DNA from 2 places in the Catenibacterium sp. AM22-6LB genome. Region 2 is predicted to be linked to the other one. Evidence: a T-box and tRNA genes for the amino acid it is inferred to sense, from the RefSeq annotation. Region 2 holds a T-box; the other holds one or more tRNA genes.
The links. The T-box of region 2 lies ahead of alaS (alanine--tRNA ligase). A T-box ahead of a tRNA ligase gene usually reads a tRNA of that ligase, here a tRNA-Ala.
Positions count from the first base shown of each region.

Region 1: it encodes a tRNA-Ala, which carries the amino acid that the T-box ahead of alaS (alanine--tRNA ligase) is inferred to sense. The anticodon was not compared.

Region 1 covers NZ_QTUM01000002.1:37,251-48,005, forward strand. Annotated here, with positions in the region: gene DW269_RS01045 (heavy metal translocating P-type ATPase) at 1-238, opposite strand, end outside; gene DW269_RS01050 (cation transporter) at 254-472, opposite strand; gene DW269_RS01055 (metalloregulator ArsR/SmtB family transcription factor) at 486-833, opposite strand; gene DW269_RS01060 (rubredoxin-like domain-containing protein) at 943-2,289, opposite strand; gene DW269_RS01065 (flavin reductase) at 2,305-2,901, opposite strand; gene DW269_RS01070 (putative ABC transporter permease) at 2,961-3,701, opposite strand; gene deoC (deoxyribose-phosphate aldolase) at 3,951-4,619, shown strand; tRNA gene DW269_RS01080 (tRNA-Ala) at 4,716-4,792, opposite strand; tRNA gene DW269_RS01085 (tRNA-Ile) at 4,812-4,888, opposite strand; gene DW269_RS01090 (LacI family DNA-binding transcriptional regulator) at 5,109-6,101, shown strand; gene galT (UDP-glucose--hexose-1-phosphate uridylyltransferase) at 6,242-7,711, shown strand; gene DW269_RS01100 (aldose epimerase family protein) at 7,705-8,718, shown strand; gene DW269_RS01105 (galactokinase family protein) at 8,715-9,998, shown strand; gene galE (UDP-glucose 4-epimerase GalE) at 10,001-10,755, shown strand, end outside.
Region 2 covers NZ_QTUM01000005.1:56,096-66,850, forward strand. Annotated here, with positions in the region: gene DW269_RS02520 (NUDIX hydrolase) at 1-75, opposite strand, end outside; gene DW269_RS02525 (RluA family pseudouridine synthase) at 149-1,117, shown strand; gene DW269_RS02530 (ROK family protein) at 1,166-2,092, shown strand; gene mnmA (tRNA 2-thiouridine(34) synthase MnmA) at 2,154-3,284, shown strand; gene DW269_RS02540 (ATP-dependent RecD-like DNA helicase) at 3,284-5,473, shown strand; gene DW269_RS02545 (Na/Pi cotransporter family protein) at 5,620-6,591, shown strand; T-box leader at 6,634-6,831, shown strand; gene alaS (alanine--tRNA ligase) at 6,865-9,471, shown strand; gene DW269_RS02555 (IreB family regulatory phosphoprotein) at 9,529-9,786, shown strand; gene ruvX (Holliday junction resolvase RuvX) at 9,786-10,208, shown strand; gene DW269_RS02565 (DUF1292 domain-containing protein) at 10,212-10,535, shown strand; gene DW269_RS02570 (beta-propeller fold lactonase family protein) at 10,573-10,755, shown strand, end outside.

The DNA.
Region 1 (10,755 bases), on a different contig from region 2:
ACATAGCCCCGATTGTTGCGACAGCCATTAAGAAGTTTTCATCAAATACCTGACCATGACTGATATTCTTAATAGATTTTCTTAAAATATCATGTCCAATCACAAAGTAGGGGATTAAATAGAGGATAAACTCTACATAGCCTGGTACAGGGACAATTGTCTTAAATACAGTAATTACGATCAATAAGACAATCGCAATAATAATTCTATTTAAAACATTCTTTTGCTTCTTTGTCATTTCTATCACTCCTTATTAAAGGAAGATTTCGCAATCATCCTCAACAATTTTACAATTTTCTCTTGCTTTTTCCATAACTGCCTGAGGATCTACACCATCCTCAAACTCAACCTTTAATTTTAAAGTCATAAAACTTAAAGTGGCATCCTTAACACCTTGAGTATTCTTTACTGCTTCTTCCATCTTATTTGCACAATTTGCGCAATCTACATCTACCTTATAAGTCTTTTTCATATTATTTTCTCCTTTACTCTTCAATATGATTCATACCAATAGATAAAATACTTCTTACATGATCATCATCTAATGAATAGAAGATAACCTTTCCTTCTCTTCTAAACTTTACTAGTTTAGCATCCTTTAATACTTTAAGCTGATGACTAATGGCTGGCTGAGAAAGCTGTAATATAGTAGCTAAATCACCAACACATAGTTCACCTTCAAATAAAGCATAGAGGATCTTGATTCTTGTAGAATCACCAAATGTCTTAAATAAATCTGCTAAATCATAAAGATATTCATCATCAGGCTGATTCTCTAAAACCTTTGAAACAACATCTTCATTCGCATTTAAGAATTCATTTCTCTTTTCCATGGCTCCTCCTCATATAAACGTTTTTACATATTTAATTATATGAATATGTTTATATGTTGTCAATAGAAAAGTCGAAGAAACAAATGTTTCTTCGACTTGGCTGTATGTATTATTCAGTTATTTCTTCAAAATCTGAAGCAGGATGTTTACATAGAGGACAAATAAAGTTTTCAGGAAGTTCTTCTCCGCTATATTCATAACCACAGATCTTACAGCGCCATTTACGCACAGGAGCTTCTTCCTTTACTTGATGTTCTTTATTCATATCTTCTACAATCACATCAGCAAGAGTTTCAATTTTTTCAAAATCTGCATTTTTCATACGTGATTTAATAGTGAGCTCTTCACCGATATAATTCCAAGATAATGGTTCAAGAATAGCTTTCATAGTCTTTTTAGCACTTGGTGCCCATGTACCATTTTCAATTAAAACACATGTACGATTCTGCAAAAGATGTTCTTTGATTTCTATCAATAAGTTCTGCATAGGTGTGAATAAACCCGCATTATAAGATGCACTTGCGAATACCAGATGAGAATATTTGAAACTTTCAGATAAGATATAAGATGGATCAGTTTTAGATACATCATATACTTTAATGTTGTGAATACCTTTTTCACTTAGCTTACTTGCAAGAATCTCAGCTGCATTGGCAGTACCGCCATAAATAGAACCATAAGCAATCATAACACCCTTGACTTCTGGTTTATAAGCAGCCCAAGAAGCAGTATGTTCTACCATTAAGTTAATATCTTCATCCCAGATAGGTCCATGCAGTGGACAAAGCATTGAAATATCAAGAGTAGAGGCTTTCTTTAAGGCATTAGTCACCTGTACTCCATATTTACCAACAATATTTGTATAATAACGTCTTGCTTCATCCCAGAATGATTCATCTAGATCCATTTCACTTGTAAATAGATTGCCATGAAGTGCACCAAAAGTACCAAATGCATCTGCACTAAATAAGATACCTGTTGTAGAATCATAAGTCATCATAACTTCAGGCCAATGAACCATTGGCGTAGTAACGAAGTTTAATACATGATGTCCAGTTTCTAAAGTATCACCATCTTTGACGACTATAGCATGGCTATCTACATCAAAATCAAAGAACTGCTTCATCATACGGAATGTCATAGTATTACCCACAATCTTTACATCAGGATAACGTACTACAATATCACAAAGTGTTGCACAATGATCAGGCTCCATATGATTGACTACTACATAATCAAGTGTTCTACCATCTAGCACATGTTCTAAATTTTCTAAGAACTGATGAGCAATCGCTGCATCTGCAGTATCTAATAAGACAGTCTTATCATCTACTAATAAATAAGAATTATAACTTACACCATCAGGAACAGGATAAACATTTTCAAATAGTTCTAAACGTCTATCATTGCCTCCTACATAATAAAAATCATCGCTTATTTGTCTTACATTAAACATTCGTTTTCCTCCTACTTAAAGTGGCTCAAAATCAGATGCCGGATGTTTACAGATAGGACAGATTAAATCCTCAGGTAATTCATCACCTTCATAGACCCATCCACAAATCTTACATACCCATCCTTTTTTCTTCTTTTCTGGTTTTGGTTTCACATTCTTGAAATAATAGTCATATGTCATAGAATCATGCTCATTTAAGATAACAGCATCATCAAGTTCTACAATAAACATCGTATGTGTTAACTCATCCAATGTTTCTATAACATGACCTTCCATATATGCATTCGCATATTGTGTTAAGTAAGGTAATGAGTCTTTCAAATCATACATATCAAAACCATCAAACTTATTAACCTCTTTACCACTTTGGAAACCAAATCGTTTAAAGATATCAAAAGGGCATGTGATATCAAGCACAGATAAAGTCATATTCTTTGACTTCATCAATACATCATGGGTGTAATTCGCCTTATTCACAGTCACTGCAATACGATAAGGATTACTTGTGAGCTGAACAGCTGTATTAATAATACAGCCATTAGGCTTATTACCATCATTTACACCTAATACATACAAACCATAACTAAGTTTAAATAATGCATTCTTTTCCATGGTCATACCTCCTCTTGTTTATTATAAACGTTTACACAAAAGAAAAAAACTCAGATGCGTTATTTCTGAGTTTTTGTGTGATATTTGTTTAAGATATCAGGGAATGCCTTGACTAAACGACGATGTGAATATTTCTTAATAAGATGTTCACGGTGACTATCCTTTAATTGACGTGCAATCTTAAAGATATCATCTGTTGTAATTTCATTATGAATATCTAGTTCTAGTTCATCTGCAAACTTCTTAAGATCCTGAGAGACTGTCTCAAGTTTTTTCGCAAGATGAGTGGCTTCTACAAATGTAGTAATTAAGTCGCTTGTGAATAATGTGATACACACAGTAGAAGCAATAACCATTGGAATATAATCATATTGAATAAGCATATGAGTCAGATGTGGCTGTACATTCTTCACTGCAGTCACAGAGAAGAAACCAAAAATAAAGAAACCTTCTAAACAGATACGACCATTTAAGTTAAATCTCATTTGAGAATAATCCCACCATCTTGCATGGAACATCTTTTCCATAAAATAAGATGTGAGATATTCAATAAAGCATGCGACAATCGCTCCTTCTATAAAGATGAGAGACCAATCTTTAGAAATAGGAAACAAAGCACATACAACAATTGCACCTGATCCATAAATAGGAATACAAGGTCCAGTTAAGAAACCACTGTTATGTATCTTATGACCTGTGGCAATAGGGCAGATAAGTGATTCCCATATCCACCCACAGAAACTATAAATAAAGAAGGAAACAACAAGTATTGTCCAGTTATTCGCAAATGCATCTAACATATATTAACCCCCCTTGTTAACATTTCAACCATTATAGCATTATAGGAATATAGAAACAAAGAAAACTATAATTTGAGCTTAACTTGTTCTTTTTACCAGGAAAAAGGGAGTAAGAAGCAACTGAGACATTTACGATTATAGGTGCAATAATTACAAAAAAATTGGAATTAAGATGCCAGAGAACACAATTGACTACTTTATTTTAGATAAACTGTTATAATGGTATATGTAAAGAGAGGTAAAAATAAAATGAATACAAATGATATTTTAAAAAAAGTAGACCACACATTATTGGCTCAGAGTGCCACTTGGGAAGACATTAAGGTGATCCTAGATGATGGAATCAAATATGGTACAGCATCTGCATGTATTCCAGCTGCTTATGTGAAACAGGCAGCAGAATATGTGGATGGTAAACTTCCTATCTGTACAGTTATTGGATTCCCAAATGGATACAGTACGACTGCAGTAAAAGTATTTGAAACAAAGGATGCTATTGAGAATGGTGCATCTGAAATTGATATGGTTATTAATATCGGATTCTTAAAAGATAAGAGATATGAAGAAGTAGAAGATGAAATCCGTCAGATTCATGAAGCATGTGATGGTAAAATCTTAAAGGTTATTATTGAAACATGTCTTCTTACAGAAGAAGAAAAGATCAAGATGTGTGAATTAGTCACAAATGCAGGTGCAGAATACATTAAGACATCAACAGGGTTCTCAACTGCAGGTGCTACATTTGATGATGTAAAGTTAATGCATGATCATGTAGGTGAAGGAGTTAAAGTAAAAGCAGCAGGTGGTATTAGTTCATTTGATGATGCTGAAAAGTTCATCGAACTTGGTGCTGACAGACTTGGTACAAGCCGTCTTGTAAAAATCATGAAGAATACAGACACAGGTGCAGGATACTAAAAGTAAAAAACCATAATCCTTTATATATAGGACTATGGTTCTTTTTTACGCAATGAAATAAAAAAACAGACACAAATGTGTCTGTTAACTTCTAAATGGTGGAGCCTAGGAGGATCCGAACTCCTGACCTCCTGCGTGCAAAGCAGGCGCTCTCCCAGCTGAGCTAAGGCCCCAAAAGGTTTTAAATAAACATGGTGGGCCTGAATGGATTTGAACCATCGACCTCACCCTTATCAGGGGTGCGCTCTAACAAACTGAGCTACAGGCCCATTTCTTGACTGCTCACCTATAATACCATGTAGAAATACACTCGTCAATAAAAAAATGAAGAAATTATAGGCAAGGTAGAAAAAAGTTTGATATATACAATGAAAATAAGGAAAAAATAATATATCGTTAAAATTGGTTAAAATATTACTAAAATTTTACCTCGTTTTATCTAGATTGTGATATATTAATTATTATAGTAATATTGAGGAGGAAAAATAAATGGCTACAATTAAGGATGTTGCGAAAGCAGCTGATGTATCTATCGCAACTGTATCAAGAGTATTAAATGAAGATAAAACATTGAAGGTTTTACCTGAGACAAAAGAGAAGATATTAAGAGTGGCTAGTGAACTCAATTACTCCTTAAAATCAAAAGAAAAGAAGAAAACATTTAATATAGGTATTATCCAGTGTTATACATTTGAACAGGAATTTAGAGATACTTATTTCTTATCTATTTTACAGGGTGTAGAGAAATATTTAAGAAAAGAAAAGATGGCTTCTACAAAAGTAAGATATGATGATATGAATATGAAACAGGTATTAGAAGGTGTGGATGGTATTATTTGTATTGGAAAGTTTGAAAAGAAGTATCTTGATACATTTAGTAAGTTATCTAGTAGAATTGTTTTGCTGGATATGGATTTGTCTCCTATCACAAATGTCTGTATCTCATTGGATTTTGATGACGCGATGTGTAAAGTAGTCAACTATTTTCATTCGCAGGGACATAAAACAATTGGTTTTATGGGAAGAAATGAATATGATGAGATGTCTTTACAAACAATTTCTAGAAAGAAAAGCTTTATTAAATATTGTGAATATTTAGGAATAAAATATGAGATATTTACAACCAATCATGAAATGACTGGAGATGAAGGTTATTCTGTCATGAATCGTGTGATTGAAGAAGGAAAAATACCTTCCGCAATATTCTGTGCCAATGATCCTCTTGCGATGGGGGCTATGCAGGCTTTATTAGATGCAAAAATCAAGGTGCCAGAAGAAGTGTCTATTATGGGATTCAATGATGTGGATGCATGTAACTTCACACGACCTACATTATCTACTGTCTATGCACCTTCAAGTGAGATGGGAGAGATGGGGGCTTCATTGTTACATAGAATGATCACAGAAGAGGATATCAGCTATCCATGTAGAATACAATTGCCATGTCAATTAGTTATTAGAAATTCATGCAGGGAGAAGTAATAAAACCTCTCTTTTTTATTTTAGTAAAATAGCAAGTAAACAAAATAGTAAAAATAATTAAAAAAGTATTGATTATTTTACTAAAAAGTTTATCATAGTAGATGAAGAAAATAACAAAATAAAAAAGAGGAGAACCCATAATGAACCATCAGATCAACAGATTACTCAACTTTGCGTTACAAAAAGGCATGATTGGTACAGATGATTTGTACTATGCCGCAAATTTAATTTTAGACTTACTTCAGTTAGATGAATTTGAACTAGAAGAAATCGATGAAAAATTAGAAATAGCACAGGATATCATTGATCATATTCTTGACTATGCAGTAGAAAAAGGTATGATTTCAGATTCTGTGACTGAAAAAGATTTATTTGATACAAGACTTATGAACTGCCTCATGCCTCGTCCTAGTGAAGTAGTAAATAAGTTCAACACTCTTTATAATGAATCTCCAGAAAAAGCAACAGACTACTTCTATGATTTAAGTATTAGTAGTAACTATATTCGTAAATCACGTATTGATAAGAATATCAAGTTTAACCATTATGTTAAATATGGTGATATTCAGATTACTATTAACCTTTCTAAACCAGAAAAGGATCCTAAAGCGATTGCAGCTGCAAAGAATGTCAAATCTACAAACTATCCTCTTTGCTTATTATGTAAAGAAAACGTTGGATTTGCAGGTAATATGAAGCATCCTGCGAGACAGAATCATCGTATTATCCCATTAGACCTTGCAGATCATCGCTATTACCTACAGTATTCACCTTATGTTTACTACAATGAACACTGTATCGTATTTAATGAAAAACATCAGCCAATGAAAATTGACCACAATACATTCGAGCATCTATTCGCATTTGTAGATAAGTTCCCTCATTATATGCTGGGAAGTAATGCTGATCTACCAATCGTAGGTGGTTCTATCCTTACCCATGATCACTACCAAGGCGGTCGTCATCATTTTCCTATGGAAGATGCGAAAGTAATCAAGAGTTATGAACATGACCAGGTACAGGTAGATATGTTGTATTGGCCATTGTCAACTCTAAGACTTACCTCTACTTCCAAAGAAAAAATCATTGCTTTGGCTGATGTTATTCTTGAAAAATGGATTGATTATAGTGATGAGTCACTAGATATCATTGCATATACAGATGGTGTAAGACATAACACAGTAACACCAATTGCACGTATGAAGGACGGAAAGTATCAGTTAGATCTAGTACTTAGAAATAACCGTACGACTGAAGAATACCCATTAGGAATCTTCCACCCTCATGCACAGCATCACCACATTAAGAAGGAAAACATCGGCTTGATTGAAGTAATGGGCTTAGCTGTTCTTCCTGCAAGATTAAAGAACGAATTAGAAGATATCAAACAGTGTCTATTAGGTAATGCGGATTTTGATTCAAATGAATCATTACAGAAGCATGCAGACTGGTACAAATATCTTAAGAGTTGTGACTACGAGGATGTTGATAAATTCCTAGAAGTAGAAGTCACTAAGAAGTTTGTAGCAGTATTAGAAGATGCTGGTGTATATAAAATGACTGATGAAGGAATTGAAGGATTCAGTCGCTTCGTGGAGGGATTATGGTAGAAATTAAGAAAGAATTAGATGACGATATTGTTGTCATCGGCTTAGAAAACAAAGACTTCTATGTAGAAGTCACAAACTTTGGCTGCACACTACTTAAAGCTGTAGTGAAGGACAAAGAAGGAAATCCATGTGATTGTGTATTAGGCTTCCCTGAAGTATCAGATTACCAGAAGAGAGATGGTACATATCTTGGTGCTTTGGTAGGACGAGTATGCAACCGTATTGAGAAGGGAACTTTCACATTAAATGGGAAGACTTATAATGTTCCTATTAATAATGGTCCTAACTCATTACATGGTGGTATTGAAGGATTTTCTTACAAGGTATTTGATTATGAATTTATTGAAGATGGTGTCAAGTTCCACTATGTATCTAAAGATGGTGAAGAAGGCTATCCAGGTACATTAGATTTCTATGCTTATTATACAATCGAAGGAACATCACTTCATATGCGCTATGAAGCAACAAGTGATCAGGATACAATTATCAATATCACAAACCATTCATATTTCAACTTAAATGGACATGCATCAGGTGTTCATAATCATGTATTAAAACTCAATGCTGACGAAGTAGGCTGCGTTGATGGTGATGGATTATATACAGGTGAATTATTAGATGTCACAAATACTCCATTTGACTTTAGAAGTGAAAAAGTGATTGGAGACTGTATCAAAGACAATCATCCACAGTTAATCACAGCCCGTGGTTATGATCATCCATTTGTATTTAATACAGATAAAAATCAGGCAGAACTTTATTCTCCAGAAACTGGTATTAAATTAACTGTATCTACTACATATCCATCAGCACAGGTATATAGTGCAAACTACTTAGATGGACAGTTAGATAAATATGGTTACACTATGCATCCACAAGATGCATTATGTATTGAAACAAGTTATTTACCAGACAGTATTCATAAAGAAGAAAAACCAAAGGTCATTTTAAAGGCAAATAAAAAATTTAAAGAAGAAACAGTATATACATTCGAGGTAACAAAATGAAAGCAAGCTTATTAAAAGAAGAATTTAAAACTAATAAATATGATGAAATGTTGAAAGACTTATATGAAGATGCAAGTCTTGTAGATTATCAGAAAGATAGATATACCAATGCATTAGATAAGTTCATTGAACTTTATGGTGATGAAAATGTCAGCATCTATAGTGCTGCAGGTAGAAGTGAAATTTCAGGTAACCATACAGACCATCAGCATGGTTGTGTATTAGCAGGTTCAATCAACTTAGATGCGATTGGTGTAGTCGCTAGACAGGATGATGTAATCAATGTTGTATCTGACAGTTTCAACATTGCACCTATTCATTTAAATGATTTAGATAAGAAGGATGAAGAAGAAGGTACTTCAGAAGGACTAATCAGAGGTGTTGTTTCTAAACTTAAAGAACTAGGTTACAATATCGGTGGTTTCAAAGCATTCATTACAAGTGATGTATTAGTAGGGGCTGGTTTATCTAGTTCAGCTGCTTTTGAAACAATTATTGGTACAATCATTGATGGTTTATATAATGATATGAGCATCGATATGGTTACAATCGCAAAAGTAGGTCAGTATGCTGAAAATGTCTACTTTGGTAAGCCTTGTGGATTAATGGACCAGTGTGCATGTGCCGTTGGTGGATTGATCTCTATTGATTTTAAGGATACAGAACATCCTGTTGTAAATCATGTAGATGTAGACTTCTCTAAATATGATCATAGTTTATGTATCGTTGATACAAAGGGAAGCCATGCAGACTTAACAGATGCATATGGCGCTATTCCTGCTGAAATGAAGGATGTCGCTCATTACTTTGGTAAGGAATTCTTAAGAGAAGTAGATGAAAAGGAATTCTTTGATCATCTTGCTGATGTAAGAGAGGCTGTTAAGAATGATAGAGAAATTCTAAGAGCTATTCATTTCTTCAAGGAAAATGCGAGAGTACCTCAGATTGTAGAAGCATTAAAAAATGATAACTTTGACTTATTCAAGAAGTTGATCAAGGAATCTGGTAACTCAAGCTATAAGTTCTTGCAGAATGTTTATGCAGACTTTGATTATAAGCATCAGGCAGTTTCTGCAGGTCTAGCATTAAGTGAAATCGTATTAGGAGACCATGGTGTATCTAGAGTACATGGTGGTGGATTCGCAGGTACAATTCAGGCATTTGTAGAAAATGACTTTGTCCCAGAATATAAGAAAGAAATTGAAAAATTATTTGGAGAAGGCAGCTGTCATGTACTTAAAGTAAGAAAACTTGGCGGTTGTAAAGTAGTGGAGGAATAAATATGAACGTACTAGTTACAGGTGGTGCAGGTTATATTGGTAGTCATGTCTGTGTAGAATTACTACAGAGCGGCCATGATGTTGTAGTCATCGATGACTTCTCAAATTCAAAACCAGAAGCCTTAGATGCCATTCATGAAATTACTGGTAAGAAAGTAAAGTTCTATGAATTCAACGTTTTAGATGAAGATAAGACAGAAGCAGTATTCAAGGAAAATAAATTAGATGCAGTCATTCACTGTGCAGCTTTCAAGGCAGTAGGTGAATCAGTAGTAAAGCCTATTGAATATTATACAAATAACTTAATGACAGCTCTTATTGTTGCTAAGCTTATGAAGAAGTATCATGTCCCTTCAATTGTATTCTCTTCAAGTGCGACAGTATATGGTGATCCAAAGGTTGTCCCATTAACTGAAGATTGTGAATTAGGACAGACTACAAACCCATATGGTTCTACAAAGGCTATGATGGAAAGAATCCTAACAGATGTACAGCATGCTGTACCAGAAATGTCTGTTACACTTCTTCGTTACTTCAACCCAATTGGTGCACATGAATCAGGATTATTAGGAGAAGATCCAAAGGGAATTCCTAACAACCTTATGCCTTATATTATGAAGGTTGCAACTGGTGAACTTCCTTGCTTAGGTGTATTTGGTAATGACTATGATACACCGGATGGAACAGGTGTACGTGACTACATCCATGTTGTAGACTTAGCTAAGGGTCATGTTCTTGCGATTGAAAAATATGCAAC
Region 2 (10,755 bases):
TAATAATACATGTTCCTTAGTTACCTTTATGATGGCTCCATCATAAATTGTTGTTGAATCTATTTGTTTTTCCATGATTGTCACCTCGACTTTTATTATACCATAATCTAAGAGGTGTATGCTATAATGAGGGGGTAAAGGAGATATTATGAAAAAACTAGTAATCGATCAATATGATGATCATCAAAGAATAGATAAATACTTAAAGAAAGTGTTAGTCCAAGCACCTTCTTCACTTATATATAAAATGTTAAGAAAAAAAGATGTTAAAGTAAATGGCAAAAGAGTAAAGGAAAACTATATTCTTCATTCGGGAGATGAGGTGGAACTATTCTTATATGAAGATAAATTCAAGGAATACACAAAGCCTTTAACAATTTATGAGTTACCTATTACTTTTAAAGTTGTTTATGAAGATACACATATTCTTATTGTAGATAAACCTGCAGGATTGCTTGTTCATGAAGATATCAATGAATCAGTGAATACATTATCTAACCAGGTACTCACTTATTTATATCAGAAGGGTGAATATGATCCAGAAAAGAATATCAGCTTTACACCAGGTCCGGTGCACCGCTTAGACCGTAATACAAGTGGACTTGTCATCTTTGGTAAAGATATGCGTGCACTTCAGGATTTAAATACAATGATGAAAACAAGACAAGGCATTGAAAAGAAGTATCTTACTATTGCGATGGGACATATGAAGGATGCTACATTATCAGGATACGTCAAAAAGAATGAAGATGAAGGAAAGATGTATTTAGTAAAGAAAGATACACCGGGGGCTTTATCTATGAAAACAATAGTACATGTCTTAAAAAGATGTTCTACCTGTTCTTTAGTAGAAGTACAGCTTATTACTGGTCGTACACATCAGATTCGTATTCATTTAAGTGCGACAGGACATCCGGTTATGGGTGATAGTAAATATGGAGATTTTGAATGGAATAAGGAAGTAAAGAAAAAATTTCATCTCAATCATCAGTTCCTCCATGCTTATCAATTAACTTTTGTGGATCCGATAGGCTCTATGAGCTACTTAAAAGGTAAAACGGTTACATCACAGTTACCAGAACAGTTAGAAAAGATACAAAAAGAACTTTTTTCATAGCGTGGAAGTGTAATATGTAATATAATATTTCAAGGAGGTATATTGAACATGAAGTATTATATTGGAATTGATTTAGGTGGTACAAACGTAAGAACTTTACTTGTTGATGAAAATGGTCAGTCATATAGTGAAGTGAAGGATGCTACTGAAAGAGAAAAAGGTCCAGATGCTGTTACTGCAAAAATCTGTCGTCAGATTGAAGCAATCGATTATACAGTATGTGGTGGTATTGAAAATGTAGAAGGTATTGGTATTGGTGTACCTGGACCGGTTGATGTTGTAAAGGGTGTTATGATTATGGCAAGTAACCTTCCTGGTTTTGAAAATTACCCAATTGCTGAAAAGTTATCTACAAAATTCAATAAACCTGTATTCTTAGATAATGATGCAAATGTTGCAGGTCTTGCTGAAGCAGTATTAGGTGCTGGTAAGAATTATCCAACTTGTTATTATGTAACAGTTTCTACTGGTATTGGTGGCGCTTTCACAGTCAATAAACAGTTAATCTCTGGTGGTAGAGGACATGCTGGTGAAATCGGTAATATCATCGTTAAGAATAATGGTTATAAGCAGGGTGCTTTAAACCCAGGTGCTGCAGAAGGAGAATGTTCTGGTACTGCAATCACTAGAAAGGGTCAGGAAGCTCTTGGTAAAGATTTAGTACATCATGCAGGTGATGTATTTAGATTAGCTGCTGAAGGTAATGAAACAGCTCAGGGTATTACGGATGAATGCATTAGTGAACTTGCTACATTATTCGCAAATATCGCACATACAGTTGATCCACATTGCTTTGTAGTAGGTGGTGGTGTTATGAAGTCTAAGAAGTATTTCCTAGATCAATTAACAAAAGAATTCAATCAGAAGATTCATGTAGGTATGAGAAATCATATTCCACTACTTGAAACAGAATTAGAAGACTGTGGTGCTATCGGTGCTGCAATGCTTCCAATGACAAGAATGAAGGCAGAATAATAGGAGGCTCTTTCAAGAGCCTTTTTTGTGTGGTAGAATACTAGACAAAGGGAGGTAGAACATGAAAAGAGTTGTACTTGGATTAAGTGGCGGTGTGGATAGTGCCGTTGCTGCTTATTTATTAAAGAAACAAGGTTACGAAGTAATCTGTGTATTTATGAGAAACTGGGATAGTTCATTAAATAATGATATTCTAGGAAACCCTACAAATGATGATGATGTATGTCCACAGGAAAAAGATTATTTAGATGCACAGGCAGTTGCATCACATTTAGGACTTGAAATCCGTAGAGTGGATTTTATTAAAGAATACTGGGATCAGGTTTTTACATATTTCTTAGAAGAATATGCAAAAGGACGCACACCTAATCCAGATATCCTATGTAATAAACATATTAAATTTAAAGCTTTCTTAGATTATGCTAAGTCTATTGATGCTGATTACATTGCGACAGGACATTATGCCCGTGTTGTACATACTGAAGGAAAAGAATCAGTGATGCTTCGTGGTGTAGATAATAATAAGGATCAGACTTATTTCTTATGTCAATTGAATCAGAATCAGTTAAATAACTCATTGTTCCCAATTGGTGAATTCACTAAACCAGAAGTAAGACAAATTGCAGAAGAACTTGATCTTCCTGTAGCACATAAAAAGGACTCTACAGGAATCTGTTTCATTGGTGAAAGAGATTTTAGAGAATTCTTAAAAAACTATATTCCGGCTAAATCAGGCAAGATGGTAGATATTGTCTCTAAGAAGGTTATTGGTGAACATCAGGGTATTATGTATTATACAATCGGGCAGAGAAAAGGTTTAGGTATTGGTGGTAATGGTGAACCTTGGTTTGTCGTAGGAAAAGATTATGACAAGAATATTCTTTATATTGCTCAGGGTGATAGTAATAAATGGTTATTATCTCATGGTGCATTGATTACTGATGTCAACTGGATCTCTGCAACAAAGCCAGAAGGTGAATATGACTGTACTGCTAAGTTTAGATATCGTCAGAAGGATAATGATGTTTCATTACACTTTATTGATGAAACAACACTTTATGTTACATTTAAGAAACCAATTAAGGCTGTCACTCCAGGTCAGGCTGCTGTCTTCTATGATGGAGATGTATGTCTAGGTGGAGGTACAATTGATAAAGTCTATAAAGACGGCAAGGAGATTGACTATTTATAATGGAAGAATACGAAGGCATTATTAGTAAAGTTATTTTCTATAATCCAGAAAATAAATATATAGTAGCAGCTTTTGAGACAGATGATGAAAAATTCACTATTATAGGAAATATGTCCTATGTAAATAATGATGATCGTTATCGTATTAAAGGAAGCTATATCACACATCCCCGTTATGGTAAACAATTCAAAGTGTCTTCTTATGAAATAATTCTAGCGGATGATCGAAGTGAGATTATCCGCTATCTTTCTTCATCACTCTTTAAGGGAGTAGGTAAGAAGACGGCTGAAAGAATTGTGGATGCATTAGGGGAGGAAGCCTTAACTCTTATTAAGGATAATCCTGATTGTTTAAATAATATTCCCAATGTTACAGAAACAATTAAGAAGAATATTGTAGGTGTATTGACAAGTCAGGATTATGATCAACAGGTTTTATCTTTCTTTATGGGAAATGGTATTTCTACTCGTAATTTACCACTCATTCAAAACTTCTATAAAGATAAGACACTTGATGTATTACAAAATGATCCATATCGCCTCATTGATGATATAGAAGGTATTGGTTTTAAAAGTGTTGATGAACTTGCAATGAAAACAGGTGTAGAACCATTAGATGATAAACGTATCCAGGCAGGTATACTAGCTTCTTTAATGGATTTATGTTTCCAGACAGGAAGCACCTATAGTGATTATGAATCCTTTTATCATCACTTTAGACGTATGTTACCTGAATGTCCTGATGATTTATTTGCGAAGAATCTAGACCAAATCATAGCTAATAAGGTTATTCAGGAAGAAGACCGTTATTATCCAAGAGATTTGTATGAAAGTGAGACAATGATTGCGGAAAAGTTTGAACGTTATCTTAAACAATCAACGCAGTCTATTGAAGATTCCGTCATTGATGAAAAGATTAAAAGAACAGAAGAATTACAGGGTATTACTTATGATGAAATACAGAAGAATGCGATTAAGAAGTTTTTAGAAGAATCAGCACTTATTTTAACAGGTGGTCCTGGTACTGGTAAAACAACGATTGTACAAGCTATATTAAAGGTTTATCGTTCATTATATCCTGATGAAAAGATAGGACTCGTAGCTCCTACAGGGCGTGCAGCAAAACGATTATCAGAACTTACTAAACTAGAAGCATCTACTATTCACAGATTATTAAAATGGGATATTTCTACCAATACATTTTCTATGAACTCGGATCATCCATTAGATATTGATTTGCTTGTCATTGATGAGTTCTCAATGGTTGATTCACTCTTATTTTCTAAATTATTAGATGCTTGTGCTCATGTACATAAAATATTACTTATTGGTGATGACCAGCAGCTTCCATCAGTATCACCAGGTAACGTCTTAAAGGATATGTTATTGAGTGGTATTCCACATATCTGCTTACAGACAATCTATCGTCAAGAAGAAGGCAGTGGTATTGTCGCATTGTCTCATGATATCAGAAATGATCATTATGATTCTCGTGTTTTCGAAGATTATCGAGATATTCATTTTACAGTATGTCCTAACAAGGATGTTGCACAATGTGTGCAGACTATTGTGAAAAAAGCGGTAGAAGAGGGATATGATGCATCCGATGTACAGGTATTAGCACCTATGTATAGAGGTGTAGCAGGTATAGATGCTTTAAATGAATCTTTACAGGCTATGTTTAACCCGCCAACAAGTGATAAAGCTGAAATCAAAGTGGGTGGTAAGATCTTTAGAGAAGGAGATAAGCTTCTTCAATTAAAAAATCGTCCTGATGATGATGTTTATAATGGGGATGTAGGAATCTTAGTAGAAATTGAAAAGAAAGAAGATACTGGATTATCTTATGATACTCTCACTGTTGATTTTGATGGGCAGTTTGTAAACTACCGTACGACTGAATTCAATATGTTAAGACATGCTTATTGTATGTCTGTTCATAAATCTCAGGGTAATGAATTTAAGATTGTTATTATGTCAGTACTTCCAGAATACAGCATTATGATGAAGAAAAACTTATTATATACAGGTATCACAAGAGCCAAGCAGTCTTTATTTATCCTAGGAGATCATAATGTCTTTATTCGTGGCCTTCATAATAATCAGGATGAACAAAGACGTACAACATTACTCAAACGTTTTCAGGAGAGACATAAAACTTCTTCTTTTTCGATATCTGACTTCGAATAATCAAGTAAATAGTTCGTTAAAAACATTAAATTTAAGTTATTTTTGTAAAGTACTTTACATAAACTTAAGATTATTTTAACATTTAGTTAACGACATTTACGTAGAGACACGTTATAATGTAGTGGTAAAAGAAGGAAAACGAGATTATGAAAATAACGAATTGGCTTGACTTATTAGGTGGGCTAGCACTCTTTTTGTATGGAATGCAGGTTTTGAGTGATTCCTTAGAAGATGCTGCAGGTGACCGCTTAAAAACTATCTTAGAAAAACTAACAAATACAAAATTTAAAGGTGTTCTTGTCGGAATCGGTGTAACAGCTGCTGTACAGAGTTCTTCTGCAGTGACTGTTATGTTGATCGGTTTCATGAATGCCAGCTTAATGACATTAAACAGATGTATCTGGGTTGTAATGGGTTCTAATATCGGTACAACTATTACAGCACAGATGATTGCGATTAATGTAGGTGTTGTCGCACCGGTCTTTGCAGTTGTGGGTGTCTTCATGTGCTTATTCTTTAAGAATCGTAATGTGAGAGGTATTGGTTCAGTTATGACTGGATTTGGTATTCTCTTCATGGGGCTTAATATGATGAGCGCGGCCGTTGTGCCACTTCAGAAGGAACCTGTCTTTATTAAATTAATGACAACTCTTTCTAATCCAATACTTGCCGTATTATTTGCAGCTGCCTTTACTGCTTTGATCCAGTCTTCTGGAGCTGCAGTAGGTATTCTATCTGCACTTGCAACTAAAGGCTTAGTGCCATTTAGTACAGCAGCATTCATGGTATGTGGATTAAATATCGGTACTTGTATTACTGCCGTTCTTGCATCAGTGACTGGATGTAGAAACTCTAAGCGTATTGCGACATTCCATGTCCTATTTAACTTAGTAGGTACAATCTTCTTCTTGATTATATGTTCTGCTACACCATTATTATCATGGATTGCACAATTTTCTGGAACTCCAGCACATCAGGTGGCTAACTTCCATACAGTATTCAATATTGTAACTACAGTAATCATGTTACCATTTGATGCAGTATTTATGAAACTGATCTACAAGTTATTACCAATCAAGGGTGAAATGCTTGCAGAAGGTTCTTTAATCGAAGAATAGAGATAAGGCTTGCGCCTTATCTTTTTTTTATGTATAATAGGGGCATAATCGTTGAGAAAGACAAGTACTTCATAGAGGTCTTAAGAGAGAGAACGGGTGGTGTGAGTTCTTGGGTGTATGAAGGAAGGCTCCTTTCGAGAGTGATGTAAACATCAACGTATGACTGCGTTAAAGTCATAAAGGGCATAGATATATTTATCTATGAATAAGGATGGTACCGCGATTTAAGTCGTTCCTTTTAAGGAATGGCTTTTTTTATTTTAGGAGGATATTATGAAAAAGTTAACAGGTAATCAGACTCGTGCATTATTCCTTGAATATTTCAAGAAACAGGGACATATGGTTGAACCAAGTGCTTCATTGATTCCCCATGATGACCCAACATTATTATGGATCAATGCAGGTGTAGCGGCATTAAAGAAATATTTTGATGGTACAGAAAAACCAGCATGTAATCGTATCACAAATGCACAGAAATCTATTCGTACAAACGATATTGAAAATGTAGGGAAGACAGCACGTCACCATACATTCTTTGAAATGTTAGGTAACTTCTCTATTGGTGACTATTTTAAGACAGAAGCAATTCATTTTGCATGGGAATTCTTAACAGGTGAAGAATGGCTTGCTTTTGATAAAGATAAACTATATATCACTGTTTATACAGATGATGCAGATGCATACAATGTATGGACTAAAGAATGTGGTGTAGATCCATCACATATCTTAAAGACTGCAGATAACTTCTGGGAAATTGGTGCAGGACCTGGTGGACCAGATAGTGAAATCTTCTATGACCGTGGAGAAAAATATGACCCAGATCATATCGGTGAAAGACTATTCTTTGAAGAAATGGAAAATGACCGTTATGTAGAAATCTGGAATATCGTATTCTCTCAGTTTGATTGTGATCCTACAATTGATCGTAAAGATTATAAAGAATTACCACATAAGAATATTGATACTGGTATGGGTCTTGAAAGAATTACTTCAATCATCCAGGAAGGTGAAACAAACTTCGATACAGACTTATTCTTACCGATCATTCATGCAGCTGAAGAACTAGCTGATGTGAAGTATGCAGAAGATAAAATGGCTTATAGAGTTATTGCCGACCATATCCGTACTGTTACATTCGCATTAAGTGATGGGGCTATGTTTGACCGTGCTGGACGTGGTTATGTATTAAGAAGAATTTTAAGAAGAGCTGTTCGTTATGGTAAAAACATTGGTATCGATAAGCCTTTCTTATATACTTTAGTAGATGTTGTAGTAGATAACATGAAAGAATTCTATGATTATCTTCCAGAAAAAGCAGAATTCGTTAAGGAAGCTGTTAAGAAAGAAGAAGTGGCATTCCATAAGACATTATCTCAGGGTGAAAAGAAGATCAAAGATGTTATTGCACACTCTGATAATAAGGTAATTGATGGTTCTACTGCTTTCATGTTATATGATACATATGGTTTCCCATTAGAATTAACTATTGAAATCGCAGAAGAATCTGGATTCACTGTTGATAGTGAAGGATTCCAGGTAGAAATGAAAGCACAGCAGGATCGTGCTCGTGCAGCCCGTGGTGAAAGAGAATCAATGGCTTCTCAGAAGATTGATTTAATGGATTTCACTACACCTTCTACTTTTGTTTATGACACAGCACCTTGTAAGACTACAGTTATAGGTTTATTCAAAGATGGAGAAAAGGTGGATGAACTTTCTGATGAAGGTGAAATCATCGTTGAAACAACTAACTTCTATGCTGAAATGGGTGGTCAGTGTGCAGATACAGGTTCTTCTCATTCAGATCAGTTTGATGCAGAAGTCACTAATGTATTAAAGGCTCCTAATGGTCAGCATTTACATTATATTAAATTAACGAGTGGCAGCGTACATGTAGGTGATACTGTAGAACTCACAGTGGATACAGCACGTCGTGCATTAATTGAAAATAACCATACAGCCACACATTTATTAGATGCTGCATTAAAGAATGTCTTAGGCGCACATGTTGGTCAGGCTGGTTCTTACTTAGATGAAAACAGATTACGTTTTGACTTCACTCATCCATCAAAGATGACAAAAGAAGAATTAACAGCTGTAGAAGATATGGTCAATGAATATATCTTCAAGGGTGTTGATGTAGATGTTAAAGAAATGCCTAAGGAAGAAGCCATCAGTGCAGGAGCAACAGCTTTATTTGATGAAAAATATGGTGATGTTGTAAGGGTTGTACGTGTAGGTGACTTCTCAGTAGAATTATGTGGTGGTACACATGTTTCTAATACTGCAAAGATTGGTTTATTCAAGATTGAAATGGAAACTTCAGTTGGTTCTGGTGTAAGAAGAATTGAAGCTGTTACTAACTTAGCTGCTTATAAAGCATTAAGAAAATCTGAAGAAACTTTAGAAGAAGTAGGTACAGTACTTAAGGCAAATGATTTCAATAAGATCGTAGAAAAAGCTGAAAGCACAATGACTACACTTAATACAATGAAAAAAGAAATCGAAACATTAACTAGTAAGTTAAATGCTTTAGAAGCAAAGAACCAGGCTTCTCAGGTTGAAGAAGTGAATGGTGTGAAGTTCCTTTATACTCATGTAGAAAAAGATAATGCAGCCGCTAAACAGATGGCATTTGATTTTAGAGACCAGTTAGGTAGTGGTGTTGTAGTAGTAACTAGTACTTTTGAAGGTAAGAATTCTTACTTTGTAGGTATTACTAAAGATCTTACAAATACATATAAAGCAGGTGTCTTAGTAAAGGCTATGAATGAAGTTCTTGATGGCCGTGGTGGAGGAAAACCTGATTTCGCTCAGGGTGGTGCACCAACACTAGATAAGATTGATGAAGCAGTTGCTGCAGTGAAATCTAAATTGTAAAAAATTTGAATTTTATCTTCGTTTATACTAAAATAAGTGATATAGGGAGGGTTCATTATGGCACAAGATTATACACAGACAAGAGTATTTAACTCAGAAGATCTCAAACGAGAAGTAATTAGAAACAACTTAATGACAGTTGCTGAGGCTTTAGAAGAAAGAGGATATAATGCAGTTCACCAGATTGCAGGTTATCTTATTTCTAATGATCCTGCTTATATTTCAAGTCATAAGAGTGCAAGATCTATTATTCAGCAAGCTGATCGTGATGAAATTATTGAAGAACTTGTAAAGTTCTATTTGGAGTCTAAATAGTGGAAAAGATATTAGGACTTGATTTAGGATCACGTACTTGCGGTGTTGCGATAAGTGATACATTAGGAATGCTTGCACATGGTGTAGAAACTTATCATTTCAGCGAAAACGCATATAAGAAATGTGCTTATCATATCAAGAATATCGTAGAAGAGAATAATATTCATACAATTGTCTTAGGATTACCTAAGCATATGAATGGTGATCTTGGTGAACGTGCACAGATTTCTATTGATTTTAAAGAACGTTTAGAGAAGATGATGGATGTTGAAGTTATTCTGGAAGATGAAAGATTAACAACTGTTATTGCGACAAATAATCTTATTTTTGGTGATGTTTCAAGAAAGAAACGTAAACAGGTTGTTGATAAGATGGCAGCAGTTGAAATTCTTCAGGGGTATCTTGATAAGATAAGGAGATAAGCAATGGACGATAATAAAATTGTGATTACCGATAATAACGGGGAAGAAAATGTGTTTAAAATTCTTTTCACTTATGAAGATGAAGAGAATGGAAATAAATATGTCATGTATTATAGTGAAGAAGATGATGAGCAGATCTTTGCATCTCGATATGATGGTGATAATCATCTATATGATATTGAAGATCCAGCTGAATGGGAGCGTCTAGAAGAAGTTCTAGAAGACTTCAATATGCATGATGAAGAAGAAACAGATGATAAATGTGATGGCTGTGTATGCGAAGATGGGGACTGCGTCACAGATTGTTCTGAATGTGATAAGAACTAGGTAACAACCGTTACCTAGTTTTAGTAAGGAGATTATTATGGGACTTTTTAGTAAAACAAAAACAGTAGATATTTTCTTTGTAGGCAGCGAAGGAACAGATCTTGATCGTGGTATTTATGCATTCTATCTTAATGTAGATAATGGAGAAATCATCAAGAAATCATTCATTAAGTCTCTAGCTAGCCCTCTCGCAATGAATAGACAAGGACGTTTCATGTAT